2 linked regions of the Neobacillus sp. PS2-9 genome follow. The protein of the gene in region 1 interacts with the protein of each later gene in a pairwise test. Links are inferred from orthologs where the notes say so. Each region holds a gene or a part of one and is shown on either strand. Other genes may lie near its edges.

Region 1 (16,120 bases):
CTCAGCAACCCTGATATGATTATGCCCGGTATGAAAATAAAAGTCCCAACAACAGGAGGAAGCATAAAGAAAGAAGCCCCTATGGGAACGAAACCGGAAACAACAATCAATTTAGGTGTAAAGAAAGAAAAGCCGATTGCTGAGCAACCGTTCGCCAAAGAGAAACCTGTGCCAATGCCGATGGTAGAGGCACCAATTAAAAAAGAAGCACCAATTGTCAAAGAAAAACCTATCGTAAAAGAAGTACCGAAAACGCCCTATACTCCAAAAATGCCTCTACAAATCGTCCCAGAAATTGATATTAACAATTATTACATGATGAATATGCAAAATATGACGGTTCAGCAACCTCAGCTGCCGCCTAAACCAGCCAATATCCTTCCAGAAGTAAAAGAGGTTCCGAAGAAAGAAGTACCTATAAAAGAAGTACCTATGAAAGAAATGCCAATTAAAGAGAATTTTGTTCCTGCACCGCCGCCAGTTGAAGCCCCTATTGCGGAAATGCCGGTTCAAGAACAATGCGTTCCTATGACGCCCGTTATGCCTGGTCCGGGCTTTTGCCCACCATTTGGTGGATTTCCGATGATGCCATATCCGCAAATGCAGGGAATGGGGATGCCTGCTCCAGGTATGGTTCCAGGTTATCCAGGCGTAGCTCCAATGACAGCGGCTGCACCTGGTATGGCAGCTCCATACTTCCATGATGATGAATCATCATCTTTTATGCCACAAGTGCCTGTCATGAATCCAGCATACAACCCAGGAGCAATGATGGGTGCACAGAACCCAGGATTCCAGCAGCAGATGCAAAATCCTTATATGGACCCAGCAGCATTCGGTCAAATGCCAGCAGGCTACGGTCAGATGCCGACAGGAATGGGCGAAATGCCAGCAAGTTATGGTCAGATACCAACAGGAATGGGTCAAATGCCAATGAACTATGGTCAGATGCCAACAGGAATGAGTCAAATGCCAATGGACTATGGTCAGATGCCAACAGGAATGGGTCAAATGCCAATGGACTATGGCCAGATGCCAACAGGAATGGGTCAAATGCCAATGGACTACGGCCAGATGCCAGCAGGAATGGGTCAAATGCCAATGGGCTACGGCCAGATGCCAGCTGGATATGGTCAAATGCCAATGGGTGCGGCTCCGACTTCAATGCCATCACAGAACCCGGGAGAATCCATGCAAGCCGCTCCAATGATGCCTGGAACGATGTACGGAAACCCAGGAATGACAAATCCTTATGGTATGGGTGGCCAAATGCCTTACGGATATCCACAAATGGGCGGTATGAACCCATATGGGGTAACTGATTTTGAATCACCAGAAATGATGATGCCTGTTGCAGGCAGTCAAATGCCTTACATGCAAAACCCTTATCCAACTCAAGGGTTTCCGATGAGTACAGCTGCAATGGGTGACTGCGGTTGTGGTGGTCCTGTGGCAACACCTTATATGGGTGCCATGCCTGCCGCTGAAAGTGTTCCTGCAACAATGCCGTCAACATTTGTACCACCGACTCCACCTATTTACAGTGCTCCTTATACGGGTCCAATGAATGTCGCTCAACCACCGTATATGAATCCTTATGGAATGGGAGTACCAGGAAGCGCTCCTTACGGTATGCCTGGTTACCGTGATGAAAGCAATTAATATGTCAGCCAACAAAAAAGGAGACGATGAGTATTATGATCGTCTCTTCTCTTATTTTCAGTCCCAGTTTTATGAAAGGATTACCCAGTTTGTACCGCTTCGAAAAACCGTTATTTTTTTGAAAACAGAGAAAAATACTTACATTATAAAAGGCTATTCCACCAATAGCAGACTTAGACTTCAAGAAGTCTTTACCGATACACTGAAAAAGGAAGGATTTACAAAAACCTATTCCTATTTAACCCCTTCAGTAAAGGAACAGCTATTTTTTGAAGGGACTTATTTCGGATGTATTGAATATCTGCCTCCACATAAAACAGCGTTTTCTTTCCATACTGAAAAGAATCGTCAAGAAGGACTAGAGCTTTTAGAACAATTTCATCAAACCACGAGTCTCTTTGAGGCCAGATATCGCACCTTGCTTCCTAAAGGACATCTACTTGAAAAGTGGACAGATCGGTTCAATATGTTTACCGCTAATTTTCCTTTCATAAAGTATTTTATCAATGAGTTAGTCTTAGCGGATATGGTTTCTTGGGCCAAATGGGCTCTTGCTGGAATGGAAAAAAAGTATCGTCATTTTTTCAAGGACCCCTTCGTGATTTTACACGGTGATGTAGCGCATCATAATTTTTTACGCGATCACAGGGGGAGTTTGCATTTAATTGATTTTGATTTAATCTGTATCGGTCCACCTGCTTTTGATTATTTACAATACGCAAACCGAATTCTGCCTTCAATAGATTGGTCATTTGAAAAGCTTATCAAGCATAACCAAATGAAAAAAAATGCTCAAGAAGAGGCTTTTCTGTATGCACTAGCCTATCCAGCTGATATTTTTCGGGAATGGAACCGGTTAATTAGAGAAAAATCGTACACTGATTCTGTAAAATTAAAGCAAGTAACCGATTTATCGATTAAACAGTATTATGCAAGAAAAAGATTTGTTGACCATTTACAGGAAATGGTAAAATGATTTTTCCAGAATGAAATCCTCTATAAAATAACACCCTATAAATGAGATGGACTCTGAAAAAAGTGGTCACTCTCAGGATGTTATTTTAGGGGGTTTTTCGCTTGAACAAGAAACAGTGGATAATTCCTCTTTCAGCCATCATGACAATTGGGCTGGCAGGATGTAATGGAGATTATAATAATCGTGCAGGGGTTAATGGGAAAAATAACGTAGCACAGCCGATGGGATATTACTCCAATGAAAACCATCCATCACAAGATAATCTATTTGGTGATAATGATGGTGGGGTAACAGAAATAATGGATCATACGATGGGGAATGAGGACCAGCAGACAACGGAGCATAACAGAAAGGTCCTTCAGAATAGGGACGAAAATGGCAATCCGATTAATCCAACGAAACCATTAGCAGCTAAGGATCGGAATTTTTTTCAACGTGATAATCGATTCAGTACCAGTGATATGAATTATCACGGCCATTTAAGTAAAAATACTGGAAATACTGGCGTAGCTACTGATTCTGATTTCCAAGATAATGTTACGGCAAAAATTAGAAGGAAGGTCGCATCTGTTAATAATGTGCAGGACGTACAGTCAGTTGCCTATGGGAATACGGTAATTGTTTCAGTGAAGTTAGCTGATAACAACAAGGCAGGCGAAACAAAAAGGGCCATTAAGAAAGCCGTTATGCCCTACACAAAGGGAAGAAAGGTTACCGTGTTAACAGATGAGGGAACCATGGGACGCGATCGCAACAAGCATAACGATAGTCAACCTCATAAATGGGGGCAATAAGGGAAAGAGCAAAGCTTCGGGCTTTGCTCTTTTTATGTGAAAAACATAGGACGGATAAAAAGCCAATTTAAGGCTAAACTAGGAATGTAAATTATGTTCAATTTTTAACAATAAGAGGTGAGGAGCATGAGGTTCACTTGGGTAGCAATGTACCGGTTTGGAATAGCCGTTTTTGCTGTTACTCTCTTCATGTTTAGTGGCTGGGCACCGGGAATCACAGGCTCCGCTGCACAACAAGAACCCCCGCTAAATCAACAGAAGAAAGAACCACTGCATATGACGGTGATTTTAGAAAGAGTCTATTTAGATGGAGAGATTAGCCAAGAAGTAGTTCACGAGACTTGCTGGTCAATGGAGAATTTTTGGGCAAAATATGACCAGTGGCAGATGGTTGATATGGATGAGTACACTATGGTATTTAGAAGACAAGTAGATGATATCTCCCCACTTTTAAAAGCAAATGGCTTTTTTGGAATCACTGAAGACGGGGTGTTGACTATTTTCAATGGTAGACCAGACCGTTCAAAAATCATACAATCCTTTTTTCAAATAGATATTAAGAGGCTAGAAAGTAAAACTCAAGAAGATTTGATCCAAGGAATACCTATTAAATCAAAAGATCATTATGTTGAAGTGTTAGAAACCTTCAAGCCGTACTCTATAAAAAAAGAATAGTTCTTTTTCAATCAGACTGAGTGGCATTCAGCCTGATTTTTTCTTTCTATGACCTATTTTCTTCAATTCCATTTCATTCTTATGTTAAAATGAAAGACAGTGCATATGAGAGCAACAGGAAACTAGAGGAGAGAATGGTATTGTATGAATTTATAAAAGGGACTGTTGAATTTATTAGTCCAGAATATATCGTGGTGGAAAACAATGGGGTTGGCTATCAAATCTCCACACCCAATTCGTTTATTTATTCTGGTAAATTGGAGACAATGGTTACTGTCTACACGTATCATTATGTACGCGAAGATATTATGGCCCTGTACGGGTTTGAAACCCGAGAAGAAAAAAGGTTGTTTACTAAATTATTAAATGTATCTGGAATCGGGCCCAAAGGAGCACTCGCTATTCTTGCTTCAGGTGAGGTACAGCAAGTGGTAACAGCCATTGAAAATGAGGATGAAAGTTTCCTTGTGAAATTCCCTGGTGTAGGTAAAAAGACTGCCCGTCAAATGATTCTTGATTTAAAAGGGAAATTACAGGATATCGTTCCAGACTTTTTCCCGAATTTATTCAATGCAGATCAACTTCCTATACATACAGAAAAAAACAATACTGCCTTTGAAGAAGCTATTCTTGCTTTAAAGGCTCTCGGTTATTCAGAAAAGGAAATTAAAAAGATTGCACCTGAATTAAGAAAAGAACAACTGTCAACAGACCAATACATTAAAAATGCACTAAAGCGGCTTTTAAAATAGGTGGTGATGATGGATGGAAGAGCGGATTATTTCAAGTGAAGTGAATGAGAGCGAAATAAATATTGAACAAAGCTTGAGACCGCAAACCTTAAGGCAATATATTGGGCAAAACCAGGTAAAGGAAAACCTAGAAATTTTTATTAAGGCAGCCAAGCTTCGAAACGAAACCTTAGACCATGTTCTCCTTTATGGACCTCCAGGTTTAGGGAAGACGACGCTGGCCGTGATTATTGCCAATGAGATGGGCGTAAACATTCGAACCACTGCTGGACCTGCCATTGAGAGACCTGGGGACCTTGCAGCCATTCTGACTGCACTTGAGCCCGGGGATGTACTATTTATAGATGAAATCCACCGACTGCCGCGAACAATTGAAGAGGTTTTGTATCCAGCAATGGAGGATTTTTGCCTAGATATCGTGATTGGTAAAGGACCTAGTGCACGCTCTGTTCGGCTTGACCTTCCTCCATTTACACTGGTGGGGGCGACAACAAGGGCCGGTTCTTTATCAGCTCCATTACGCGATCGATTTGGAGTTTTAAGCAGGCTCGAGTATTATAAGGAAGATCAGCTAAAAAACATTGTTTTACGTACAGCTGAGTTGTTTGACACAGAAATAGACGAGCTTTCTGCAGCAGAAATTGCTCGAAGATCAAGAGGAACCCCACGGATTGCGAACCGCCTCCTTAGAAGAGTGCGGGATTTTGCTCAAGTAAAGGGTAATGGTACAATAAACCTACTTCTTGCTAGAGAAGCATTGGAGTTGCTTCAGGTAGATAGGCTTGGCCTCGATCATATAGACCACAAATTACTAAAAGGGATTATCGAAAAGTTTCGCGGCGGCCCAGTCGGCCTTGATACCATCGCCGCTTCGATTGGTGAAGAAGCAGAAACAATTGAAGATGTGTATGAACCGTACCTGCTGCAAATAGGCTTTCTACAGAGAACCCCAAGAGGCAGAATGGTCACATCAGCGGTCTATCAACATTTTGGTATGGAAGTACCCACTTAACAATAGGTAACTTATTTTAAACAGATTAGGGATGTCATAATATGAAAGTAGATTTATTTGATTTTCATTTGCCTGAAGAATTAATCGCACAAGTTCCATTATTAAATCGGACAGACAGCCGATTAATGGTCTTAAATAAGGAAACAGGCGAAATTAAACATGAAGTATTCAAAAATATTACAGAGTATTTGCGTGAAGGGGACTGCCTTGTCTTAAATGACACAAGGGTATTGCCTGCACGCCTTTTTGGTGTTAAAACAGACACTGGTGCTAAAATTGAAGTCCTCCTGTTAAAACAACTGGAAGGAGACCAGTGGGAAACACTAATAAAACCTGCAAAAAGAGTAAAAGAAGGAACAGTTATCGATTTTGGTGACGGTCTTCTTTCCGCTGTTTGTACAGCCACCTCTGAACATGGTGGAAGAGTATTGGAATTTAAATACGAAGGTATTTTTTACGAGGTTCTTGATCAATTGGGTGAAATGCCTTTGCCGCCTTACATAAAAGAACAGCTCGATGATCGGGAAAGATATCAAACAGTATTTGCCCGTGAGCCTGGATCAGCAGCAGCGCCAACAGCTGGCCTTCATTTTACAGAAAGCTTATTGGGCGAAATAAGAGAAAAAGGTGTCCACATTGCGTTTATTACGCTTCATGTGGGACTTGGTACCTTCCGTCCTGTGAATGTCGAGGATGTGTTGGAGCATGATATGCATTCTGAATTTTACATGATGACAGATGGAACCGCCCGATTACTAAACGAAGTAAGAAGCAACGGGGGAAGGATTGTATCAGTCGGAACCACCTCAACAAGGACATTGGAGACCATTGCGTCTGCAAATGATGGTCGATTTGTTGAAGGTAGTGGCTGGACGAATATCTTTATTTACCCTGGTTATACCTTTAAGGCAATCGATGGGATGATTACTAACTTCCATCTACCTAAATCAACCTTGATTATGCTTGTTAGTGCATTAGCTGGAAGAGAGAATATTTTGCATGCCTATGAGACGGCTGTTTCAGAACGATATCGTTTCTTCAGTTTTGGGGATGCAATGTTGCTCATCTAAGTTTATGCACACGGAAGGAGATATAAATTTGACTGCAATTCGTTATGAGTTAATTAAAACATGTAAACAAACAGGAGCACGCTTAGGAAGGGTGCACACACCGCACGGTTCGTTTGATACACCAGCTTTTATGCCGGTTGGAACACTTGCAACAGTGAAAACCATGTCACCTGAAGATCTTAAAGAAATGGGTGCAGGAATTATTTTAAGTAATACCTATCACCTTTGGTTAAGACCAGGACACGAAATCATTAGGGAGGCTGGCGGCCTTCACAAGTTTATGAACTGGGACCGGGCTATTTTAACAGATTCCGGCGGTTTTCAGGTTTTCAGTTTAAGTGAGTTCCGAAAGATTGAAGAAGAAGGGGTTCATTTTAGGAACCATATGAGCGGGGAGAAACTGTTCCTATCACCTGAAAAAGCAATGGAAATTCAAAATGCTTTAGGTTCGGATATTATGATGGCTTTTGATGAGTGCCCGCCATTTCCTGCTACCTTTGAGTATATGAAGAAGTCAGTCGAACGTACTTCAAGATGGGCTGAACGTTGTTTAAATGCCCACCAACGCCCGCAAGATCAAGGATTATTTGGAATCGTACAGGGGGGAGAATTTGAGGAACTACGTAAGCAAAGTGCCAAAGATCTTACGTCCCTTGATTTCCCTGGTTATGCGGTTGGTGGTTTATCGGTTGGGGAACCAAAAGATGTGATGAATCGTGTACTTGAGTTCACAACTCCGCTTTTACCATCTGATAAACCAAGGTATTTAATGGGTGTGGGTTCACCAGATTCATTAATTGATGGCTCCATTCGTGGAATTGATATGTTTGATTGCGTATTGCCAACCCGAATAGCCAGAAATGGTACCTTAATGACAAGTACGGGTAGACTTGTTGTGAAAAATGCACAATTTGCAAGAGATTTTGGACCGCTTGATGAAAATTGTGATTGCTATACTTGCCGAAATTATAGTAGAGCCTATATTCGCCACTTGATTAAATGTGATGAAACTTTCGGAATTCGTTTAACGTCTTACCATAATCTTTATTTTCTGTTAAGATTAATGGAGCAGGTCAGACAAGCCATCATGGAAGACAGGCTTGGTGATTTCCGCGAAGAGTTTTTTGAACGTTATGGTTTTAATAAACCGAACGCGAAAAATTTCTAATAGAACCTTTTTGAAAGGAGGGAAACAAGATGCAAGGAATTAGTACAATCATTCCATTAATATTAATGTTTGTGTTATTTTATTTCCTATTAATTCGCCCACAGCAAAAGCGTCAAAAAGCGGTTGCGAACATGCAAAACGAGTTGAAAAAAGGTGATAAAATCGTTACGATTGGTGGATTACACGGTTTTGTTGACTCAATCGATGATAATAAAGTAGTCATTAAGTGTGGAGACGGCAGCCGTCTTACATACGATCGTTCTGCTATTCGTGAGGTCACTGAAGCTGGTGAGGGAAGCGTTAGTTTAACAAAATAATCGTACACAAAAAGGAAGCCTTTTACAAAATGGCTTCCTTTTTTTTAGTATAGAAAGTTTAAAATTCGACTTCGAGAATTGTCCAGCTCCAGCGCCTAGCCCCTCGGGTCAAATAACCTTCTGCAATAAAAGTCAAAGAGCGACTTTTCTTGCCGAAGAACATTTGCCTGTCGGGGCTGAACAAGGCGCTTACGCTTTTCTTAATTTTTGGTTACGCAGATCTTGTATTGCCAGCTGAAATATTAACCCCTAAAATTCCACCCATCATGGCGATGAGTGTATAGCAAGTATGATAAATGACTTGCTCTGCGTCAAAGAGGCGATCATAGCCTAAGTATTGAAATAAGAAAACAACAATGGAGTAAATTAGACCAGTTAATCCCCCAATTAGCCAGCCTTTTTCTTTCCGCTTTCCGCCTGAAAGAAATCCTCCTCCAAAAAGCCCAATAAATGATAAGGCCGTAATTACATATTGAAGTGATCCTTCTTTAGCAGAGGTATACCTTAGAATAAACGCAAAAATAAGGCTTGAAATCACGGCAAAGGCAAAGATGAAAATTAATCCGTACAAAATGGATGTACCAAAGCTTTTTGATTCGATTTTAGCTCTCCTCCTTCAGTTGCCTTAGGCCTGACTTTCTACTTGGTTAAGTCTCAGGCCTTAGAAACAGTTTTTTACCTAGTACAAGCGTATTCGTGGAAGAAGAAAAGTAGAATTAAAATTTTATGATTTTCCTCATTTTAAAAGCGTTGGAAAATAATTCTCCTTATTTTTTTTTTCAAAAATGCAAACAATGAATACGACTAAAAAAGGGGAGAAAATATTGTGGACGTTTATTTAGGTATCATTTTCAGGACCTTATTTTTGTATTTATTAATCATTGTTATTTTTAGATTAATGGGCAAAAGGGAAATTGGTGAGTTAAGCATCCTGGATCTAGTCGTTTTTATCATGATTGGTGAAATGGCGGTTATTGCCATTGAAAATACAAAGGACCCACTGCTTCACTCGGTGATACCGATGGTTTTATTGATGATCATTCAAATTACTCTCGCTCTAATCTCGCTGAAAAGTAAAAAGTTTCGTGACCTGGTCGATGGTCAACCAACCATTATTATCAATAGAGGGAAAATTGATGAAAATGCAATGCGGAAGCAACGCTACAATTTTGATGATTTAATGACCCAATTAAGGGAGAAGGATATTCGCAGCATTGCGGATGTGGAATTCGCGATATTAGAATCCTCAGGTAGTTTGTCAGTAATTGAAAAATTAAAGAATAGTAAGGAACAGCAAAAGCAGGGGGATATTACTGTCCCATTAATCTTAGATGGGACGATTGAAGAAGAAAACTTAAAAAGAATTAATAAGACAAATTTATGGCTGCGCCAAGAACTGAAGAAAAAAGGATACCGTGATGTTAAGAAAATTTCCTTTTGTAGCTATGAGAATGGAGAATTCTACATTGACTTACAGGATGAAGACTAAGAAGAGGCTGACCCTTTAGATTGGGTCAACCTTTTCTGTTTTTATGTGGTAATAAACTTTCCTATCCACGGAATTCGTTTAAGCTCATCCTTTTTGATTAAACCAAAAATAAGGAGCAGGATTGAATAAGATAAGGTCATAGAAAAGGCTGCGAAAGAGACACGTATCACCAAATGTATCTCTAATAAGATATTTTCGAAGAGCCAGTAGCCGCACCAAGCAGCTACTCCCATTGCTATGAATCCCTTCACATAGTCCCGGATATAAAAGGAAAATGAAACCTTCTTTAGAACTGTCGCGAAATGTAGACCCGTTACAAGGACAAAGCCAACGATAATTCCTAGTGCTGCCCCGGTAATGCCAAAGGAAGGCTGGGAAGCGAGTAGAAAAATGACGGCTGTTTTAACCACCGCACCAATTAAACTATTAATCATTGCTGCTCTTGCAAGGTTTAGTGCTTGGAGTACGGCTTGTAGTGGTCCTTGATAGTAATAAAAAAGGAAAAATGGTGCCATAATCTGAATGAAGTAAGATCCTTTGGCAGAACCGTACATAAGCTGCATGAGCGGGTCAGCGAGTACGTAAAGTACAATCACAGCAAGTCCTCCTGTTAAAAAGACGAACCTTAATGCTTGCTGGAGGCGATACTCAATTAATTTATGATTATTTTTCGAATTTGCCTCACTGATTGCCGGGACAAGGGAAGTAGCTAATGAAAAGGTAACAAAAGAAGGAAGCATTAATAACGGCATGGCATAGCCGGTTAAGGCACCGTATTGTTTCGTTGCATTCACGGCAACTACCCCTGCAAGAGCTAAACTATGTGCTACTACAATCGGTTCAAAGAACCATGCAATCGAACCAATCATTCGGCTTCCCATAGTTGGAATGGCAATCTCCATTAAATCCTTAAAGGTTCGTTTTCCCTTATGGATAAATTGAAAGAAATCCTTTCTGAGCTTGAATCGTTTTTTTAATTTAAACATAGTTAAAAGATAAATGAGTGATAGTAATTCCCCTAAAACCGAAGCCCCCATTGCTGCCGCTGCAGCGTATTCAACTCCATAAGGCAGGAATGTTTTTGTTGCTGTTGCGATGATGGATATTCTTACAAATTGTTCTAATACTTGAGAGATGGCTGACGGGCGCATATTTTGGCGTCCCTGAAAGTATCCTCGTAAAACAGAAGAGACCGCAATAATAGGTAGTGCTGGTGCAATCGCCATGAGTGGATAATACGTTCTTGGGTCGGTAAAAAGTGTAGTGGATAAAAATGGCGCCAGTAAAATCATAGCAGGTGTGATAATAATTGATAATCCAATGGTTATGGCAAGGGAGACTACAAGTATTTTTTTTATTTCCGCATAATCCCGCCTTGCCTCAGCCTCTGCAATATTTTTAGAGATAGCTACTGGAAGCCCGAGTTGTGTAATCGTGACCACAAGAATAAACGTGGGATATGCCATCATATATAAACCGACGCCTTCTTCACCAATACTGCGCGCTAGAACGATTCGATAAATAAAACCAAGTATCCTTGTAATAAATCCTGCAATTAATAGGATAAACGTCCCTTTTAAAAACTTCGACATGCTGATTCCCACCTTCTCAAAAAAGAAGAATTCATATACAATTAACTATATGCCTAAGGGTGGACAAAGCATGACAAGTAGTAAGAGCTTTTTGTAAGGTTCAATTAATCAGGGGGTTTCCCCAAGGGGGCAGTTTGAATGGATAATAGCCAGATATACGATCATTTTCGTATCCAAGTACAACCCGCATTAGCAAGTAAACTCTCTGAATTTCACTTGCTTGGATATGATTCTGTTTCGGAGAATGAGCTTTGGAATTTCTTAATAAAGAAAAAGTGGAAAAAAATAAAGAATGAAATGAAACTATACGAGATTATCCAAGAAATTCTTTCTGTGAGAGTAAGTGATTATATGAGCTATGCAACCATTGAGGCATATAAAACTGTGGAGTTTTCTTTTGATGATGAGAATGAATTGAAAGAGTTATTGAAATAATCCCACGTTTTTCAAATTGACAGCTTTTCTTAGTTATTCCATAATGGTAGCAGTGACTTTATTTTTATTATTATATAAGGCTTGTAAGAGTTTTTACGTAACAGTGCAAATGCACATGCACTAAGGAGGAACAATACATAATGGTAAAACGTAGTAGAATCATTGCTTTCTTTCTTGTGGTCCTTATTATTGGAAGCACAATGGGAGCAACAGCAAAGAACATTTTAAACAATATTAAGCTTGGACTAGACCTTCAAGGTGGATTTGAGGTTTTGTACGAGGTTAAGCCAGCGAAGAAAGGTCAAAAAATTGACAAGGAAGTATTGGCCAGTACCGCTGAAGCACTGGACAAGCGTATTAATGTTCTAGGTGTAAGTGAACCAAGTATTCAAATTGAAGGAAATAACCGGATTCGTGTTCAACTTGCTGGCGTTAAGGATCAAAACAAGGCCCGTGAAATTCTGTCAACACAAGCGAACTTAACCTTCCGCGATGCCAATGATCGTCTAATGATGGACGGATCAGATTTAAAGCAGGGTGGAGCTAAGCAGACATTTGACGAAAACGGAGCACCAAGTGTTTCTCTATCATTAAAGAGCGCTGATAAGTTCCGAAAAGTATCAGAAGAAATTATGAATATGGCTCCAAATAACGTCCTAGTTATTTGGCTTGATTTTCAAGAAGGAAAAGATTCCTTTAAAAATGAGGTAACAAAACCAAATCCAACATATTTGTCAGCTCCAACTGTAAAGCAAATATTTAACCAAGATTCAGTTTCCATTGTTGGTAGCTTCACAGCTGAAGAAGCTAAAACATTGGCTTCGCTATTAAATGCAGGTTCATTACCAGTCAAGCTTAAGGAAGTGTATTCCACTTCTGTAGGAGCGAAGTTTGGTGAGCAAGCGTTAAATGATACGATTTTAGCAGGAATCATTGGTATTGCAATTATTTACCTATTCATGATTTTCTACTATCGTTTCCCTGGTTTCATCGCTACTGTTACATTATCCATTTATATTTATTTAGTTTTATTAATTTTTGATTGGATGAATGGTGTTCTTACCCTACCGGGGATTGCCGCGATTATTCTAGGGGTGGGTATGGCTGTCGATGCCAATATTATTACCTATGAGCGAATTAAGGAAGAGATTAAGGTTGGTAAATCTATTAAATCAGCTTTCCAAGCTGGTGAAAAAAATGCATTTACATCCATTCTTGACTCAAACTTGACTACCATCCTAACAGCCGGAGTGCTTTTCTTCTACGGGACAAGCTCTGTAAAAGGCTTTGCGACGATGTTAATTGTCAGTATCCTAATGAGTTTCTTAACCGCCGTTTACGGTTCACGATTACTACTTGGGCTATGGGTTCACAGTGGAATCTTTAAAAAGAAACCAAGCTGGTTTGGTGTTAAACAATCAAATATTAAAAATATAGCTGAAAACTATGATACGTTAGATCTTCCAACTCGATTTGACAAAATCGATTTTGTTAAGAATCGCAAGAAGTTTTTCATTTTATCAGGTGTTCTTCTTACAGCTGGTGTAATTATACTTTTAGTTTTCCGTTTGAATCTTTCAATTGACTTTTCAAGTGGGACACGTGTAGAGGTATTATCTGATAAACCTCTTACTGTAGAAAAAGTAGAAAGTGCTTTTAAAAAGCATGACTTGAAACCTGATGATATCGTTATCTCTGGCGACAAAAAGGAAATTGGCGCGGCAAGAATGATTGGTGTTTTATCAAAAGATGAAATTGCCGAGTTGAAATCAGATTTTAAAAAGGAATTTGGTTCTGAGCCAAATGTTAGTACAGTTTCTCCTACCGTTGGTAAAGAATTGGCCAAGAACGCACTTATTGCTCTGCTAATCGCTTCAATAGGGATTATTATTTATGTAAGCATTCGCTTTGAATTGGCGATGGCGATTGCTGCGATTGCTTCGTTACTGCACGATGCATTCTTTATGGTTGCTTTCTTTAGTATCACGAGACTAGAAGTGGATTTAACGTTTATTGCAGCTGTTCTAACCATTGTTGGTTACTCAATCAACGATACCATTGTTACCTTTGACCGTATGCGTGAAAACATGCATAAGAAAAAACGCTTAAGAACATTCCAAGACATTGCTGATGTTGTGAATGTAAGTATTCGCCAAACATTAACTCGCTCCTTTAACACAGTATTAACTGTTTTAATTACAGTTTTAGCAATGATGATATTTGGTGGAGAATCCATTCGTAACTTCAATATTGCTTTGTTTGTAGGACTAATTGTAGGTGTTTACTCTTCTGTATTTATTGCAGCTTCTTTATGGGTTGTGTTTAAATCTAGAGAATTAAATAAAAAAGGCGTCATTAAAACGGTGAAAGAAAAGAAAAAATACTCTGATCAACCACAGGTGTAAACATTTAAAAACCGCAGACCATCTGCGGTTTTTTCTTTTGATTGAAACAGAGTTGTTCCTCCTGTATAATAATAAAGTCTGAGGGGTGAACACACGTATGTTAAAGTCGAAAACAAGATGGATTGTTCGCAAATCTGATAACCATCTAGTTAAACAACTGGAAAATGAATTAAAGATAACACCTCTAGTTGCGTCACTACTTGTCAATCGTGGTTTAGATACCGTAGAATCTGCACGGTATTTTTTATTTGGTAAGGAAGAATTTCATGATCCTTTTCTCTTAAAAGGAATGGATATCGCGGTTAATAGAATTCGTGGTGCGATTGAAAAACAAGAACCTATTCTCATTTTCGGCGACTATGACGCGGATGGTGTAAGCAGCACCTCGGTGTTAATGATGACACTGCGTGACCTTGGTGCAAATGTACAATTTTATATCCCGAATCGTTTTACAGAGGGATATGGACCGAATGAACGTGCATTCCGTCATGCTGCGGAATCTGGAATAAACTTAATTATAACTGTGGATACAGGAATATCAGCTGTGCATGAAGCGTCGATAGCAAAAGAGCTTGGTATGGACCTTATTATTACGGATCACCATGAGCCGGGTCCTGTTCTACCAGAAGCCCTTGCAATCATTCATCCGAAGCTGCCTGATAGCATTTATCCTTTCCGGGAACTGGCCGGGGTAGGGGTTGCATTTAAACTTGCCCATGCATTGTATGGTGAAGTGCCGGAGCATTTATTTGAAATTGCCGTCATCGGTACGATTGCCGACTTAGTATCCTTAACGGAGGAAAACCGCCTCATTGCAAAAAAGGGCTTAGAAAAGCTGAAAGTAACGCAAAATGTTGGACTTAAAGCTATTTTTAAATTAGCTGGAGTAGACCCTACAGCTATTAATGAGGAAACGATAGGTTTTACACTCGCCCCAAGGATTAATGCAGTTGGGAGATTAGAAGATGCAGATATGGCAGTTCAACTGATTCTGACAGATGATCCTGAAGAAGCGCACCAGCTAGCGGTAGAAATGGATGCGTTGAACAAGACAAGGCAAACCATCGTAAATGAAATCACTGCTGAAGCGATTGAAATCGTTGAAAAAAATTACCCGGTTGACAGCAATAAAGTCCTTGTCATTGGGAAGGAAGGCTGGAATGCAGGAGTAGTAGGAATTGTTGCATCCAGACTGGTTGATAAGTATTATCGTCCAACCATTATTTTATGCTTTGACTCAGAAAAGGGCATTGCAAAAGGTTCAGCCCGAAGTATAGAGGGTTTTGACCTTTTTAAAAATTTATCGACATGTAGAGATATTCTGCCTCATTTTGGCGGACATCCAATGGCTGCTGGAATGACTTTAAATCTCGATAATGTAGCAGACCTTCGAGAGCGGCTTAATAGCCTTGCAGAAGACCAGCTAACGGATGAGCACCTTATCCCGGTCACCTATCTAGACGAAGAAGTTCGTCTTGAAGATGTTCATCTATCTTCATTAGATGAAATGAACTTACTTTCTCCTTTTGGTATGGACAACCCCAAACCAAAAGTTTTAATAAATAATGTTGATATTGCCAGTATGAGAAAAATTGGTAGTGAGCAAAATCATCTTAAGGTTTTGGTAAATGAGGATGGTTCCAATCTAGATGGGATTGGCTTTGGACTAGGAGCTTTAGTAGATCAAATCTCTCCTGCCTCGAAAATTTCATTAATTGGAGAATTATCTATTAATGAATGGAACAATATACGTAAACCACAAATCTTTATCCA
Region 2 (16,341 bases), 2.1 Mb from region 1 along the record:
TTGGTCTTTTACAACAAATAATTCAACTCTATTCATGGGCATTAATCATTTACATCTTAATGTCTTGGTTTCCAAATGCAAGAGAGACAAGTATAGGACGAATATTAGCGAGAATTTGTGAACCCTATCTTGAACCCTTTAGGAAAATTATCCCACCAATTGGTATGATGGATATTTCTCCAATCGTTGCATTTCTAGTTCTAAACTTTGCTACCAAGGGGCTACATAGTGTTTATCTGTGGCTTGTTTAAATTTTGATACTAGGTTGTGTTTTAATAAATGAACATTTATCAACATTTTCGACCAGAAGAACGGGACTTTATTGACCAAGTATTACATTGGAAAGACCAGGTCGAATCACAGTACTCCCCTAAGCTGACCGATTTCCTTGACCCGAGGGAACAACATATTCTTAAGCTTTTAATTGGTGAAAATAATGATGTGAAGGTTCAGCTTTTTGGTGGAAGTCTTGAAGGTGAGCGGAAAAGAGCATTCATCTACCCAGATTACTTGACCGTTATGGAAGAGGATTTTCAAATAACCCTTTTTGAGGTCCATTATCCAACCAAGTTTGTCACTCTTGAACACAGGCAGGTCTTGGGGACACTTATGTCTTTAGGACTTAAGCGGGGGAAATTTGGAGACATTCTCATGAAGGATGGCCAGGTTCAATTTTTTGCTGCGAAGGAAATAAGTACGTATATTCAAACTAATATTGAATCTATTGGCAAGGCTGGAGTAAGATTAGTTGAAACAGCTATCGACAATCAGATTTCAGCGGATAAGTTATGGGAAGAAAATGATCTAACTGTATCTTCTTTGAGACTGGATACGGTTATTTCTGGTATTTATCATCTATCAAGGCAAAAATCGCAAACCTTTATACAACAAGGGCTTGTAAAGGTGAATTGGACACTTACTGAAAATCCTTCCTTCGAATGTGAAGAAGGTGATATGATTTCAGTCCGTGGATATGGTAGGTCGAAAATTATCAGGATTGAGGGAAAGACCAAAAAAGATAAATGGCGAATGATTGTCGGAAAGCAAAAATAATTCAATTTTAAAGCAGGAATTTCGAAAAACATGTCGAATATTTGCTAATACATATAGATGTACAGATTGTATGGAGGTGGCATCAATGCCGTTAACGCCGTTAGATATTCATAATAAAGAGTTTAATAAAGGGTTTCGCGGATATGACGAAGATGAAGTAAATGAATTTCTTGATCAGGTCATTAAGGATTATGAATTAGTCCTAAGAGAGAAAAAGGAAATGGAAGAACGTTTAAATGAAATGAAAGACCGTCTTGGCCATTTTGTGAACATAGAAGATACCCTAAACAAGTCTATTGTTATTGCCCAAGAAGCGGGTGAAGAAGTTAAGCGCAATGCTCAAAAAGAAGCAAAGCTAATCATTAAAGAGGCTGAAAAAAATGCGGATCGAATTGTCAATGAGTCCCTTTCTAAAGCTAGAAAAATTGCGCTTGAAATTGAGGATTTAAAGAAACAATCAAAGGTTTTCCGTACGCGTTTTAAAATGTTGATTGAGGCACAGCTTGATATGTTGAATACGGATGATTGGGATCATTTATTAGAGTATGAAGTAGATGCAACAGAATTAAAAATTCATCAAGAAGAAGATTCATTAACTTGACGAATTCGGATTTTTTAGCATATAATTTTTAGATAGTTGTATAGATTGGCAATGACGATGACAGGGACAGTACAATTTTTCATTGGCTTAGATAGCGAGTCGGGGATGGTGTAAGCCCGATAAGGCTGAAAAATTGGAAGATCACCCTTGAGTTCCGGACCGAACCCCTTTAGTTGGGCAGTAGGCTCAGGCGTGTTATTCACGTTACGAATGCTTAAGAGGATAGTACGTACCGGTATTATCTATCAGGGTGGTACCGCGGGAATAAAAACCTTCTCGTCCCTATTTTGGGATGAGAGGGTTTTTTTTATTTGTCTATTGGCTATTCTGTTATATGAAGAGGATATCAGGAGGAAGAAAAAATGGAATATAAAGATACGTTATTAATGCCGCAAACTGAGTTTCCGATGCGGGGCAATCTTCCCCAAAGAGAGCCTGAGATTCAGGCTAAATGGGAAGAAATGAAGATTTATCAGAAAGTGCAGGAACGGACAAACGGCCGTCCAATGTTTGTATTACATGATGGACCTCCATATGCTAACGGCGATATTCATATGGGCCATGCACTAAATAAAATTCTAAAAGATATGATTGTTCGTTATAAATCAATGAGCGGATTTCATGCTCCTTACGTACCTGGTTGGGATACACATGGCCTTCCAATTGAGCAGGCATTAACAAATAAAGGTGTAAAGCGGAAGGAAATGACGGTAGCAGAATTCCGTCAGCTATGTACCAAATATGCACTTGAGCAGGTTGATAATCAGCGTACACAATTTAAGCGTCTTGGTGTTCGTGGTGATTGGGAAAATCCATATATTACTTTAAAACCTGAATACGAAGCACAACAAATTAAAGTATTTGGTGAAATGGCGAAAAAAGGCTATATTTACAAAGGAAAAAAGCCAGTTTATTGGTCACCATCTAGTGAATCAGCCTTAGCTGAAGCGGAAATTGAATATCAAGACAAACGTTCAGCTTCCATTTATGTTGGTTTTAAGGTAAAGGACGGCAAGGGTGTACTTGATACTGATACGCAAATCATCATTTGGACCACTACACCATGGACGATTCCAGCGAATCTTGGGATTTCTGTTCATCCTGACCTAACCTATGTGATTGTATCTGCAAATGGAAGTAAGTACCTCGTTGCTGAAGCACTTTTAGAAGCAGTAACAAAAGAAATCGGCTGGGAAGATACTACAGTTGTTCAAAAAGTGAAGGGTGCTGAATTAGAATATATTGTCGCAGCACACCCATTATATGACCGTGATTCGTTAGTGATGTTGGGTGAACACGTAACCACTGATGCAGGTACTGGCTGTGTTCATACCGCTCCTGGACATGGGGAAGATGACTTTTATGTTGGTCAGAAATATGGATTAGACGTTCTTTGTCCAGTAGATGACAAAGGTGTGATGACAAGTGAGGCACCGGGTTTCGAAGGCTTATTTTATGATACTGCTAATAAGCCGATTGCACAGGCTTTAGAAGAAGCAGGTGCACTGTTGAAATTATCATTTATCACTCACTCGTATCCACATGATTGGAGAACAAAGAAGCCAGTAATTTTCCGTGCTACTGCCCAATGGTTCGCTTCTATTAAAGACTTCCGTGAAGATTTGTTAGAAGCAGTTAAGGAAACGAAATGGGTTCCTGCTTGGGGCGAGACACGACTGTTTAATATGGTTCGTGACCGTGGTGACTGGTGTATTTCTCGTCAGCGCGTTTGGGGTGTACCAATTCCAGTTTTCTATGCAGAAAATGGTGAAGAGATTATTACTGACGAAACGATTAATCATGTATCTGAATTATTCCGCGCACATGGATCTAATATTTGGTTCGAAAAAGAAGCTAAAGAATTACTTCCGGAAGGCTTTACTCACCCAGGAAGTCCAAATGGAATCTTTACTAAAGAAACTGATATTATGGATGTTTGGTTTGATTCTGGTTCTTCCCATCAAGCGGTTCTTCTAGAAAGAGAAGATTTAGTCCGCCCAGCAGATCTTTATTTAGAAGGATCTGACCAATACCGTGGCTGGTTTAACTCATCCCTATCCACTGCAGTTGCTGTATCTGGCAAAGCTCCATATAAAGGAGTCTTGAGCCATGGTTTCGCGCTTGATGGTGAAGGTAGAAAAATGAGTAAATCAATAGGTAATGTGGTTGTACCTGCGAAGGTTATGAATCAGTTAGGAGCAGATATTTTACGACTATGGGTTGCCTCTGTTGATTATCAGGCAGATGTTCGTGTTTCCGATGCGATTCTTAAGCAGGTTGCTGAGGTATATCGTAAAATCCGTAATACCTTCCGTTTCTTACTTGGAAACTTAGCTGACTTTAATCCATCAACAGATGCGGTTGCCTATGAAAACCTGCGTGAAGTTGACCAATTTATGCTTGTTAAATTAAATAAGCTAATTAAATATGTTCGCCAAGCTTATGAAAACTATGAGTTTGCAGGCATTTATCATGCTGTAAATAATTTCTGTACTTTAGACTTAAGTGCATTCTACCTAGACTTTGCAAAGGATGTCCTTTATATTGAAGCGGCAGATAATCATGAACGCAGAGCCATTCAAACGGTATTATACGAGTCACTGCTTGCGCTAACAAAATTAGTATCACCTATTCTCTCTCATACAGCTGATGAAGTGTGGAAATTTATCCCTGCAGTTGAAGAAGAAAGTGTTCAATTGACTGATCTTCCAGAGTATAAGGAACTTGCAGGTGCGAAGGCTTTAGAGGAAAAATGGACGGCATTTATGAAGCTTCGTGATGATGTCTTAAAAGCACTAGAAGAAGCTAGAAATCAAAAAGTGATTGGTAAGTCATTAACAGCAAAAATCACCTTATATGTTAATGATAAATCAAAGGCTCTGTTAGATTCGATTGAAGAAAACATGAAGCAATTGTTTATTGTTTCTGGTTTTGAAGTGGCTGGAACTTATGAGGAAGCCCCTGAAAATGCCCTTAAGCTTGAGGGAGCAGCTATTGTTGTAACAAAAGCTGAGGGAGAAACATGTGAGCGATGCTGGATTGTAACACCTGAAGTAGGTCAGGATCCAGAGCACAAAACCCTATGCCCACGATGTGCAGAAGTAGTAAAAGAAAACTATACACACTTAGCTTAATAAAAAATGAAGGCCCCATGCAGAAATGCAGGGGGCTTTTTACTATTATTTAAATTTTCCCTTTTTCGTTAATTGTTGTTGCCGTTGTCAAATGTTTTCCGGGGTCATTTGTAGGTTAAGGGAAATAATAAAACAAATGATTCACGGAGGTAACAACTATGAATGCCACGCAGGAAAAGCTGTTTTTAGAACTCCGTCAAACAAGAAAAGAAATCGAACATTCACTAAGGAACAAGAAGCGGCAGGAGTGGTTAACAGCCATTCTAGAAGAAGAACTAGCAGACATTAACACAGCAATTCACAAATTTAAAGCTGGAAATTTTGGTCAATGTGAAATTTCAGGTGAACTAATCCCTGATGATTTATTATCCATGATACCTACACTTAAGTCACTGGAGGATTCACAATATTTGCAAACGTATTATAAAAAATCAATTTCAACCTCTTTTTTATGATGTTACATTGTCGTTTCGCGAAAAAGTATGCTAAAATGCTTAAGAAGTAAGTCAGTTTAGGCTTGGGGGTATTTCTTAGTGTTTTATTACTTAATCGCACTTTTTGTTATTTTATTAGATCAAATTACAAAATGGTTAATAGTAAGCAAAATGAACTTAGGTGACAGTATTCCTATCATTGATAATATTTTGTATATTACTTCACACCGTAATCGTGGTGCTGCTTGGGGAATTTTACAGGGGCAAATGTGGTTATTTTATGTTATTACAATTATTGTCATTGTCGCGATCATGTATTACATGCAGAAAGCAGCAAAAGGAAAATGGTTATTAGGTGTATCCTTAGCCTTAATGTTAGGCGGAGCAATCGGAAATTTCATTGACCGGGTTGTTCGCAAAGAAGTGGTGGACTTTATTCACACCTATATCTTTACCTACAATTTTCCAGTGTTTAATATTGCTGACTCTGCTTTAGTCGTTGGTGTTGTTGTATTAATGATTCAGATGCTGCGTGAAGAGAGAGAATCAAAGGAGAAATTACATGGAGAAAATGGAACACACCATACTTGAAGAGCAAAAAGGTGACCGTATAGACAAGGTTATTTCAAGCCTCAATGAAGAATGGTCAAGATCGCAAGTTCAGATATGGATTAAAGATGGGAATGTCCTCGTAAATGGGCAAACCATTAAAACTAATTATAAATGTAGTCTTAACGATAGGATTGAAATTACTATTCCTGACCCAGAAGAGTTGGATGTCCTGCCTGAGGATTTAGGGTTAGATATTTATTTCGAAGATAGTGATGTATTAGTTGTTAATAAGCCTAGAGGGATGGTAGTTCATCCTGCGCCTGGACACGTGGCAGGAACATTAGTAAATGGCTTAATGTTTCACTGTAAGGACTTGTCAGGGATTAATGGTGTCCTTAGGCCTGGAATTGTTCATCGAATCGATAAAGATACCACAGGTCTTTTAATGGTTGCTAAAAATGATATGGCCCATGAAAGTCTTGTCAATCAGCTGGTTGAAAAGACGGTTACTCGTAAATATAAAGCGATTGTACATGGTGTGATTCCGCACGACTTTGGTACCATTGATGCCCCGCTAGGCAGAGATCCTAAAGAGCGCCAAAGTATGACGGTTGTTGATAAAGGAAAGCATGCAGTTACACATTTTCATGTTATTGAACGGTTTAAGGACTTTACCTTTGTGGAATGTCAATTAGAAACAGGTAGAACTCATCAAATTCGTGTTCATATGAAATATATTGGTTATCCACTTGCAGGTGATCCAAAATATGGACCGAAAAAAACGCTTAATATAGACGGACAAGCTCTTCATGCTGGCATTCTTGGATTTACACATCCTAGAACAAACGAGTATTTAGAATTTGAAGCCCCGCTTCCTGAAGATTTTGAGCAACTTCTTGTGAATTTACGAAATAAACATTGACGCTTGTATGAAAATCAAGTAAGATGACTATAGTTAAATAAGCCCTTTAATTCGGTCCCGTGAGGCTGAGAAGGAACGGTTAATGATGTAGGTTTACTATGCCTATATCTAAGAAAGTAACTCGTCAACCTCTCGCCAAAACCGGTGAGAGGTTTTTTATTTTAAGGCTGGGTTAAAGAACATTGTGATTTTATTCCCTATTGATTGGAGTGGAAGGCGCGAAGACTCCTGTGGGAGTATGGTTCAGGGGAGACCCCGCAGGCGCTAGCGCCGAGGAGGCTCGCCGAAACACCCACGGAAAGCGAAGCGCCTGGAATGGAAATCAACAGACAAGTTTAACAAAGCCTATTTTAATAAAAGAAGGTGTCACATGAATCAAAAAGCAATCGTTCTTGATGAACAAGCAATAGGGAGAGCACTTACACGGATTGCACACCAAATTATTGAAAAAAACAAAGGTATCGAAGAATGTATCCTTGTAGGAATTCGTACAAGAGGCATTTACTTAGCAAAAAGACTTGCTTCAAGAATTGAAGAAATCGAAGGTAATCCGATTCCAGTTGGTGAGATCGATATCACCCTTTATCGGGATGATTTATCGAAGAAAACCGAAAATCAAGAACCACTTGTTAAAGGCTCTGATATACCGGTTAATATTAGTGATAAGAAAGTCATACTTGTAGATGATGTTTTATATACAGGGAGAACCGTAAGAGCGGGTCTAGATGCTTTGATGGACATTGGACGTCCTGGGGCCATCCAGCTTGCGGTGTTAGTAGATAGGGGACATCGTGAACTTCCCATTCGAGCAGATTATGTTGGGAAGAATGTTCCAACATCAAGCGAGGAAAAGATTGTAGTTGAATTAGCAGAAGTAGATAAGATAGATCAAGTAAGCATTTTTGACAAATAAATAGCACCCTTTTTAAAGGCAGTCCTGTGAGGCTGACAAAGGGGAAAATGCCGGTAACCATTTTATTTCGGCATATCCATACCCTCTTTGTACCCGCAGTGGCAAAGAGGGTTTTTTTATGCCAAAAGGTAGACAATAAACATAATCAATATAAAAATAGGGGAGAAAAAAATGAACAACAAACCAATCCTAGACGTAAAAGATATTCCAAAACCTACCCAATGGCTTACATTAAGCCTACAGCACTTATTCGCCATGTTTGGGGCAACCATTTTAGTACCCTACCTTGTAGGTTTAAGCCCAGCTATAGCATTAATCTCAAGTGGACTTGGAACATTAGCTTTTCTACTTATCACAAAAATGCAAGTCCCAGCTTACCTGGGATCTTCATTCGCCTTTATCGCACCAGTGATTGCAGCAAAAGCTGCTGGTGGTCCAGGAGCAGCGATGGTGGGTACATTTCTAGCAGGCCTAGTTTATGGAATTGTTGCCTTGGTTATTAGTAAGGCGGGGCACCGCTGGATTATGAATTTACTTCCGCCAATCGTGGTTGGTCCAGTAATTATCGTAATTGGATTAGCACTTTCAGGAACAGCTGTTGGAATGGCAATGAATAACCCTACTGGAAAGTACAGCATGCTTCATTTCTCTGCAGCACTCGTTACCTTAGCTGCAACGATTATCTTTTCGATATACGCAAAAAAAATGTTTAGTATGATACCAATATTAGCAGGTATTATTGTGGGATATATATACGCTTTAATAATAGGGATTGTGGATTTTTCACCAGTTTTGAAAGCACATTGGTTTGAGAAGCCAGATTTTATTATTCCATTTGTAAGTTATAAAGTGAAATTCACTTGGGATTTAGTAGCACTGATGGTACCTGTAGCGGTTGTTACTTTGTCAGAACATATTGGTCATCAGCTTGTACTAAGTAAGGTGGTTGGACATGACTACATTAAAGAACCAGGTCTTCATCGCTCTATTCTGGGCGATGGAACAGCGACGATCATCTCAGCTCTAATTGGTGGACCTCCAAAGACAACCTATGGTGAAAACATTGGTGTTCTTGCAATAACGCGGGTTTACAGTGTGTATGTTATTGCTGGAGCAGCAGTGCTGGCCATCATCTTCGGATTTATTGGAAAAGTAACTGCATTAATAAGTACAATCCCAACTCCAGTTATGGGAGGCGTATCCATCCTTCTGTTTGGAATTATTGCATCTTCAGGATTAAGGATGCTAGTAGACAGTAAAATTGATTTCGGTGATAAACGTAACCTAGTGATTTCCTCCGTCATACTGGTTTTAGGAATTGGAGGAGCAATAGTCAAACTGCCTTTTAATATTCAAATTCAAGGGATGGCTTTAGCGGCAATCATTGGTGTGTTACTAAACCTCATTCTCCCAGGAAAACAACCAGTAGAAGAAAATATGTTTGAAGAAACAGAATCTGTAAAGAAAAAGAAAACTGCATAAATTAACAACCTTTTAAAGGAAGTCCAGAGAGGCTTATAAGGGTGTAACTTAAAAACCAAGCAGATTTATCTTGGTTACTAAGTATGGACGTAACTACACCCTAATTAAAAGATTAGGGTGTTTTTTATTAAAAATGAGAGGCGGGATCTTGAATGTTAAATCACTTGTTAACCACTAATGAATTAAAGGTGGAGGAGATTAATCAAATCTTAACAGATGCTCATAATTTTAAAGCCGGAATGAAGTGGCAACCAAAAGAGCAAATGTTTACTGCCAACTTATTTTTTGAAGCAAGCACACGGACAAAAAGCAGTTTTGAGGTAGCTGAAAGAAGGTTGGGTTTAGGGGTAATCCCGTTTGAAGTACTGACCTCCAGCGTTCAAAAAGGGGAGACACTTTACGATACAGTGAAAACATTAGAGGCTATCGGCGTAAATACGATTGTCATCCGTCATGATCAAGATCGGTACTTTGATGAACTGGTAGGAAAAGTTAACGTTCCTATCATCAATGGTGGTGACGGGTGCGGTCATCATCCTACACAGTCACTTCTCGATTTGATGACTATTCAGCAAGAATTTGGCCGATTTAAGGGATTAAAAATTGCCATTATAGGAGACATCCGTCATAGCAGAGTGGCCAGGTCCAATGCCGAGGTACTGATAAGGCTTGGAGCAGAGGTGATTTTTTCTGGACCGGAGGAATGGTTTGATTACCATAGTGTGGATATATCCAGATATAGACCAATGGACCAAGCAATAAAAGAAGCAGATGTGGTAATGCTACTGCGGGTTCAACATGAGCGGCATCAACAAAAAAGCAGCTATACTGCAAACGAGTACCATAAACAATATGGCCTTACCATAGAAAGGGAAAAGATGATGAACTCGCAAAGTATCATCATGCATCCTGCACCTGTAAATAGGAATGTAGAAATAGCTGATAGTCTTGTAGAATGCAAGCGTTCAAGAATTTTTAAACAAATGGAAAATGGAGTTTATATCCGAATGGCGGTAATCAAAAGGGCAATTGAGAGTCTTGAAGGAGGAAACAGATATGAAACTACTTATTCAAAACGCATGCTACATAGCATTTAATGGAGAGAAAAAACAAGCAGATATATTGATAGAGAACGGAACAATTACAAAAATTGATTCAAACATTGTTGCTATGGTGGATAGAAAAGTAGATGCAGCAGGGAAGCTAGTGTCACCAGGGTTTGTTGACTTACATGTTCATCTTCGTGAACCTGGCGGCGAAAAAAAGGAAACAATTGCAACTGGTACGCTCGCTGCAGCGAAAGGTGGTTTTACTACCATTGCTGCCATGCCAAATACGAGACCGGTGCCTGACACCAAAGAACAGCTGGAATGGCTCCAAGGCAGAATTCAAGAGACTGCTAAGGTAAGAGTGTTGCCATATGCATCAATTACAACTAGACAACTTGGCCAGGAACTTACGGATTTTGAAGCGCTAAAAAAGGCAGGTGCTTTCGCCTTTACGGATGATGGAGTAGGTGTTCAGTCAGCAGAAAAGATGCTTGCCGCCATGAAAAAAGCTCGTGAGGTAAATATGGCGATTGTCGCCCATTGTGAAGAGAATACACTGATTAACAAAGGTTCTGTCCATGAAGGATCATTTTCAGAAAAACACGGTTTAAACGGTATTCCTTCAGTATGCGAGTCTGTACAGATTGCCCGGGATGTCTTATTAGCGGAAGCAAGTGGCTGCCATTATCATGTCTGTCATATCAGTACAAAAGAATCTGTGCGTGTGGTAAGAGATGCAAAACGAGCAGGTATTAAAGTCACTGCGGAAGTAACACCGCATCACCTATTATTATCACAAGATGATATTCCAGGGCTTGATGCTAATTATAAAATGAACCCGCCGCTTCGGGACAACGCAGACAGGAAGGCTTTAATTGAAGGACTGCTTGATGGAACAATTGATTTTATAGCAACCGATCATGCGCCGCATACATCGGAGGAAAAAAGTGAGGGAATGATGTTAGCACCATTCGGTATTGTTGGATTAGAAACGGCGTTTCCACTTCTTTATACAAACCTGGTGTTAAAGAAGATCATTTCACTTGAGCAACTGATTGAATTCTTAACAATAAAGCCTGTGGAAGCATTTGGTCTTCCGTATGGAAAAATAGAAGTTGGATTACCTGGGGATCTAGTCCTAATCAACTTAGATGAGGAACAAGTGATTAACCCTAAAGAATTTTTATCAAAGGGTAAAAATACGCCATTTGCTGGCTGGAAATGTAAGGGATGGCCGGAGATGACAATCGCTGGAGGCCAAATAGCTTGGGAAAAAGGATGTGTACTAGCATGAAAAAGCAGCTGATATTAGAAGACGGAACGATATTTATTGGAAAAGGGTTTGGCAGTGATACGGAAACCATTGGGGAAGTGGTATTTAATACAGGTATGACTGGCTATCAAGAAATTCTTTCGGACCCATCCTACTGCGGACAAATTGTTACCCTTACCTATCCGCTTATAGGCAATTATGGGATTAATCGGGACGACTTCGAATCAATCAACCCAGCTGTGAAGGGCTTCATTGTTAAAGAATCTGCTGATTTTCCCTCCAATTGGAGAAGTGAATTTACCTTAGCTGAGTATTTTGAAATGAAAAAAATCCCGGGGATTGCAGGGATTGATACAAGGAAGTTAACAAGAATAATCCGTCAATATGGAACCTTGAAAGGTGTCATCTGTAGTATAGAAAAAAATCCAGAGGAAGTATTAAAAACATTACGAGGCACCGTACTTCCAATCAACCAAGTTAAGCAGGTATCAACTAAAAATGCTTATCCGAGTCCAGCACGTGGGAAAAGAGTAGTCCTTGTAGACTTTGGAATGAAGCATGGAATATTACGAGAGCTAACCCAACGTGACTGTGATGTGGTTGTAGTTCCATATCATACAACCGCTGACGAAATTCTTCAATTACGCCCAGATGGAATTATGCTGTCCAATGGACCTGGGGATCCGAAGGATGTTCCTGAAGCTATTGATATGTTAAAAGGGATTTTAGGTAAGGTTCCTCTTTTTGGAATTTGTCTAGGTCATCAACTATTTGCGCTAGCGTGCGGAGCCAATACGGAAAAAATGAAGTTTGGTCATCGAGGTTCAAATCACCCAGTGAAAGATTTATCTACTGGAAAAATTGCGATTACGTCACAAAATCATGGATATACGGTTGAAGAAGGTTCGATTAAAGACACAAGACTAGCAATCACCCATATAGCGATTAATGATGGAACGGTAGAAGGACTAAAACATTTAGATTACCCGGCCTTTACTGTCCAGTACCATCCCGAGGCCTCACCAGGACCTGAAGATGCCAACGGCTTATTTGATCAGTTTCTTGCAATGATGGAAGAGAACAAACAGGAGGTAACAGCAAATGCCTAAACGTAAAGATATTCACTCCATTCTAGTAATTGGTTCAGGACCAATCGTCATTGGTCAGGCTGCCGAATTCGATTATGCAGGCACTCAAGCATGTATCGCTTTAAAGGAAGAAGGCTACCGTGTCATTCTAGTAAACTCTAATCCTGCCACAATTATGACGGACACAGAAATTGCAGACGCAGTTTATATTGAACCATTGACAGTAGAGTTTGTCAGCCGAATTATTCGTAAGGAACGTCCGGATGCTCTTTTAGCGACACTTGGAGGGCAAACAGGTCTTAACCTTGCCGTTGAATTAGCAACATCAGGTGTTCTAGCTGAATGCGAAGTTGAAATTCTAGGAACCAAACTTTCTGCCATTAAACAAGCAGAAGATCGAGAGCTCTTCCGAAGCTTAATGAATGAGTTAAATGAACCGGTACCAGATAGTGAAATTATTCATGAATTAGCCGAAGCAAAGGCTTTTGTGGAAGAGATTGGCTTCCCTGTCATTGTTCGCCCAGCATATACCCTTGGAGGAACGGGAGGCGGAATCTGTCATAATCCTGAAGAATTAGAGGAAATTGTCTTAAGCGGATTAAAGCACAGTCCTGCTAATCAATGCCTGCTAGAAAAAAGTATCGCTGGCTTTAAGGAAATTGAATACGAAGTCATGCGCGATGGAAATGACAATGCAATTGTCGTTTGTAACATGGAAAATATTGACCCGGTTGGAGTACATACCGGTGATTCCATTGTTGTAGCCCCAAGTCAGACGCTAAGTGATCGAGAATATCAGCTGTTACGAAATGTTTCTCTAAAAATCATTCGAAAGTTAGGGATTGAAGGGGGTTGTAACGTTCAGCTTGCTTTGGATCCAGATAGCTTTAACTATTATATTATCGAAGTAAATCCACGTGTTAGCCGATCTTCGGCTCTAGCCTCAAAAGCTACTGGCTATCCGATTGCAAAGCTTGCTGCAAAAATTGCTGTTGGCTTAACACTCGATGAAATGTTGAACCCTGTTACGGGTAAAACCTACGCCAGCTTTGAACCGGCACTTGATTATATCGTGACGAAAATCCCAAGATGGCCGTTTGATAAATTTGAATCAGGTAATCGCTCATTGGGAACCCAAATGAAAGCAACAGGAGAAATTATGGCAATAGGCCGAACGTTTGAAGAATCCCTGTTAAAAGCCATTCGCTCACTTGAGGCAGGAGTGTACCATTTCGAATTAAACGGTGCAGAGGAAATTGATAATGATTTACTCGAGAAACGGATACGTAAAGCAGGCGATGAACGGCTTTTTTACATCGCAGAAGGGCTAAAACGTGGAATTACCATTGAAACTATCCATCAATGGAGTAAAATAGATTTATTTTTCCTAAAGAAAATGGAAGGGATCATTGAACTAGAAAGACAGCTTGCAACGAATCCACTAGATCAAGAAATCCTAATCGAAGCAAAGCAAAAAGGCTTTACGGATAAAAAAATAGCTGAGTTATGGAATTTGACTGAAAAGGATATAAATACACTCAGGAAGAACTTCGGTCTAGTCCCTGTATACAAAATGGTCGATACCTGTGCTGCAGAATTTGAATCGGAAACTCCTTATTACTATGGAACATACGAAGAGGAAAACGAGTCGGTGGTTACAGATAGAAAAAGTGTGATTGTTCTCGGTTCTGGACCCATACGAATTGGTCAAGGGATAGAGTTTGACTATGCAACGGTTCATTCTGTTAAGGCCATCAAAGAAGCCGGATATGAAGCGATCATCATTAATAACAACCCTGAAACGGTATCCACAGATTTTAGTATATCGGATAAGCTCTACTTCGAACCGCTTACGATTGAAGATGTCATGAGCATTATTGAGTTAGAAAAACCTATTGGAGTTGTGGTTCAATTTGGTGGTCAAACAGCCATCAATCTGGCAGCTAAGCTTACTGAAAACGGTGTGAAAATTCTCGGAACAAGCCTTGAGGATTTAGACCGTGCAGAAAATAGAGATAAATTTGAACAAGCACTTGAACAGCTAAATATTCCGCAGCCTTTAGGGAAAACAGCATTATCAGTGGAAGATGCACTAGTGATTGCAACCGATATCGGGTATCCCGTTCTAATCCGACCATCCTATGTTCTTGGCGGTAGAGCTATGGAAATAGTCTATCATGAAAAAGAATTGCTTCATTACATGAAAAACGCAGTAAAGGTAAATCCAGAACATCCAGTTTTGATTGACCGCTATTTAATCGGAAAAGAAATTGAAGTGGATGCCATCTGTGATGGGGAAAATGTATTGATACCTGGAATTATGGAACATATCGAGCGAGCCGGGGTCCATTCTGGTGACTCGATTGCAGTGTATCCTCCTCAAACACTTTCTGAAGATGTGAAGAAAACACTTGTTGAATACACAGTAAAAATGGCAAAAGGCTTAAACATCGTGGGATTGTTAAATATTCAATATGTATTGTCACAAGGTCAAGTCTATGTACTAGAAGTCAACCCGCGATCAAGTCGTACCGTACCATTTTTAAGTAAAATCACCCAAGTGCCAATGGCAAAGATTGCAACAAAAGCTATTTTAGGAGTTTCATTGACAAATCAAGGCTATACTCCAGGGCTTGTTCCTGAAAAAACAGGTGTGTATGTTAAGGTTCCGGTTTTCTCATTTGCCAAGCTGAAAAGCGTGGATATCACCTTAGGACCGGAGATGAAATCAACAGGTGAAGTAATGGGTAAGGACATGACGCTTGAAAAAGCTCTATACAAGGGATTGATTGCTTCAGGCATGAACATTCAAAAGTTCGGCACTGTATTGTTTACTGTTGCTGATAAAGATAAACAAGAAGCATTAAAGCTTGCCAAGCGTTTTGCTTCAAACGGTTATCGTTTAATGGCAACAAGCGGTACGGCTACCGTTTTAGAGTCAGCAGGATTACAGGTAAAAGTGGTTGGGAAAATTGGTTCAGAAGGAAAAACACTATTAGATGTCATCCATCATGGAGAAGCCCAATTCATCATCAACACACTGACAAAAGGGAAGCAGCCGGAACGAGATGGATTCAGAATTCGCCGTGAAGCGGTTGAGAATGGAGTTCCCTGCTTAACCTCACTAGATACAGCGGATGCAATCCTAAAGGTGATTGAATCCATGAATTTTTCAGCAGAAGCAATGGCTGTGGAAAAGAAAAAGGAGGCCGTTTTTGCATGATTAGAAAAGAATTATGCAAAATCGTCAGCCAAGATGAAATTGCCCAAGATATTTATGAGCTTGTGGTCGAAGCAGAATTGGTCAATGAAATAACTGAACCTGGTCAATTTGTTCATATTCGGGTCTCAAACAGCTGGGACCCATCTTTACGGAGACCAATCAGCATTTCTTCCTACGATAAAAAAAGCAAACAATTGACTATGATTTATCGGAAAGAAGGAAAAGGGACTTCACTACTTGCGAAAATGAAACCTGTGATGGACCTTGATATTCTGGGACCGTTAGGAAATGGTTTCCCGGTTGATGAAGTAAATGCAGGAGAAACAGCACTATTAGTTGGCGGCGGGATTGGTGTCCCGCCTCTACATGAGCTGTCCAACCAATTGAAGGCTAAAGGAGTAAATGTCATTCATATCCTCGGCTTCCAAACAGAATCTGCTGTTTTTTACGAAAATGAATTTATGAAAAATGGAGAAACAATTGTGACAACAGTTGACGGTACGTATGGTAGGAAAGGGTTTGTCACTGATGTGATGAAAGAACTAACCTTTGACTCAATCTATACCTGCGGTCCGACCCCTATGCTAAGGGCTATTCAACAAAATTATCAAGATAAG

The links.
Region 2: the proteins of RCG25_RS07520 (region 1) and RCG25_RS18245 interact in binary tests that used the Bacillus subtilis proteins (3 or more experiments, as listed by UniProt). The link is inferred for Neobacillus sp. PS2-9 from one-to-one orthologs.

Annotation. Positions count from the first base shown.
Region 1 is NZ_CP133269.1:1,521,009-1,537,128, forward strand. The notes cover bases 10,619-13,293. They hold RCG25_RS07520 (post-transcriptional regulator), read left to right. Parts: upstream 10,619-11,645; coding sequence 11,646-11,942; downstream 11,943-13,293. Other genes in these bases: spoVB (stage V sporulation protein B), read right to left, coding at 10,619-11,507; secDF (protein translocase subunit SecDF), read left to right, coding at 12,083-13,293. Outside these bases: RCG25_RS07465 (phosphotransferase), read left to right, coding at 1,649-2,638; RCG25_RS07470 (YhcN/YlaJ family sporulation lipoprotein), read left to right, coding at 2,740-3,432; RCG25_RS07475 (BofC C-terminal domain-containing protein), read left to right, coding at 3,559-4,107; Holliday junction branch migration protein RuvA, read left to right, coding at 4,248-4,859; Holliday junction branch migration DNA helicase RuvB, read left to right, coding at 4,873-5,871; tRNA preQ1(34) S-adenosylmethionine ribosyltransferase-isomerase QueA, read left to right, coding at 5,913-6,941; tRNA guanosine(34) transglycosylase Tgt, read left to right, coding at 6,970-8,109; preprotein translocase subunit YajC, read left to right, coding at 8,139-8,426; RCG25_RS07505 (TIGR04086 family membrane protein), read right to left, coding at 8,638-8,997; RCG25_RS07510 (DUF421 domain-containing protein), read left to right, coding at 9,253-9,915; more of spoVB, read right to left, coding at 9,957-10,618; more of secDF, read left to right, coding at 13,294-14,347; single-stranded-DNA-specific exonuclease RecJ, read left to right, coding at 14,445-16,120. UniProt on the Bacillus subtilis protein: Required for post-transcription initiation control of the comE operon. Promotes the accumulation of its target comE mRNA to septal and polar sites.
Region 2 is NZ_CP133269.1:3,625,095-3,641,435, reverse strand. Bases 1-2,896 are described here. They hold RCG25_RS18245 (DivIVA domain-containing protein), read left to right. Parts: upstream 1-1,138; coding sequence 1,139-1,654; downstream 1,655-2,896. Other genes in these bases: ileS (isoleucine--tRNA ligase), read left to right, coding at 2,017-2,896; RCG25_RS18250 (YlmH family RNA-binding protein), read left to right, coding at 280-1,053; RCG25_RS18255 (YggT family protein), read left to right, coding at 1-251. Outside these bases: more of ileS, read left to right, coding at 2,897-4,788; RCG25_RS18235 (hypothetical protein), read left to right, coding at 4,947-5,243; lspA (signal peptidase II), read left to right, coding at 5,322-5,813; RCG25_RS18225 (RluA family pseudouridine synthase), read left to right, coding at 5,785-6,696; bifunctional pyr operon transcriptional regulator/uracil phosphoribosyltransferase PyrR, read left to right, coding at 7,067-7,609; RCG25_RS18215 (solute carrier family 23 protein), read left to right, coding at 7,781-9,091; RCG25_RS18210 (aspartate carbamoyltransferase catalytic subunit), read left to right, coding at 9,244-10,188; RCG25_RS18205 (dihydroorotase), read left to right, coding at 10,148-11,434; RCG25_RS18200 (carbamoyl phosphate synthase small subunit), read left to right, coding at 11,431-12,522; carB (carbamoyl-phosphate synthase large subunit), read left to right, coding at 12,515-15,724; RCG25_RS18190 (dihydroorotate dehydrogenase electron transfer subunit), read left to right, coding at 15,721-16,341. UniProt on the Bacillus subtilis protein: May act as a pilot protein, directing MinCD to the polar septation sites or by inhibiting MinCD at the midcell site of division. Required for polar localization of the chromosome during sporulation.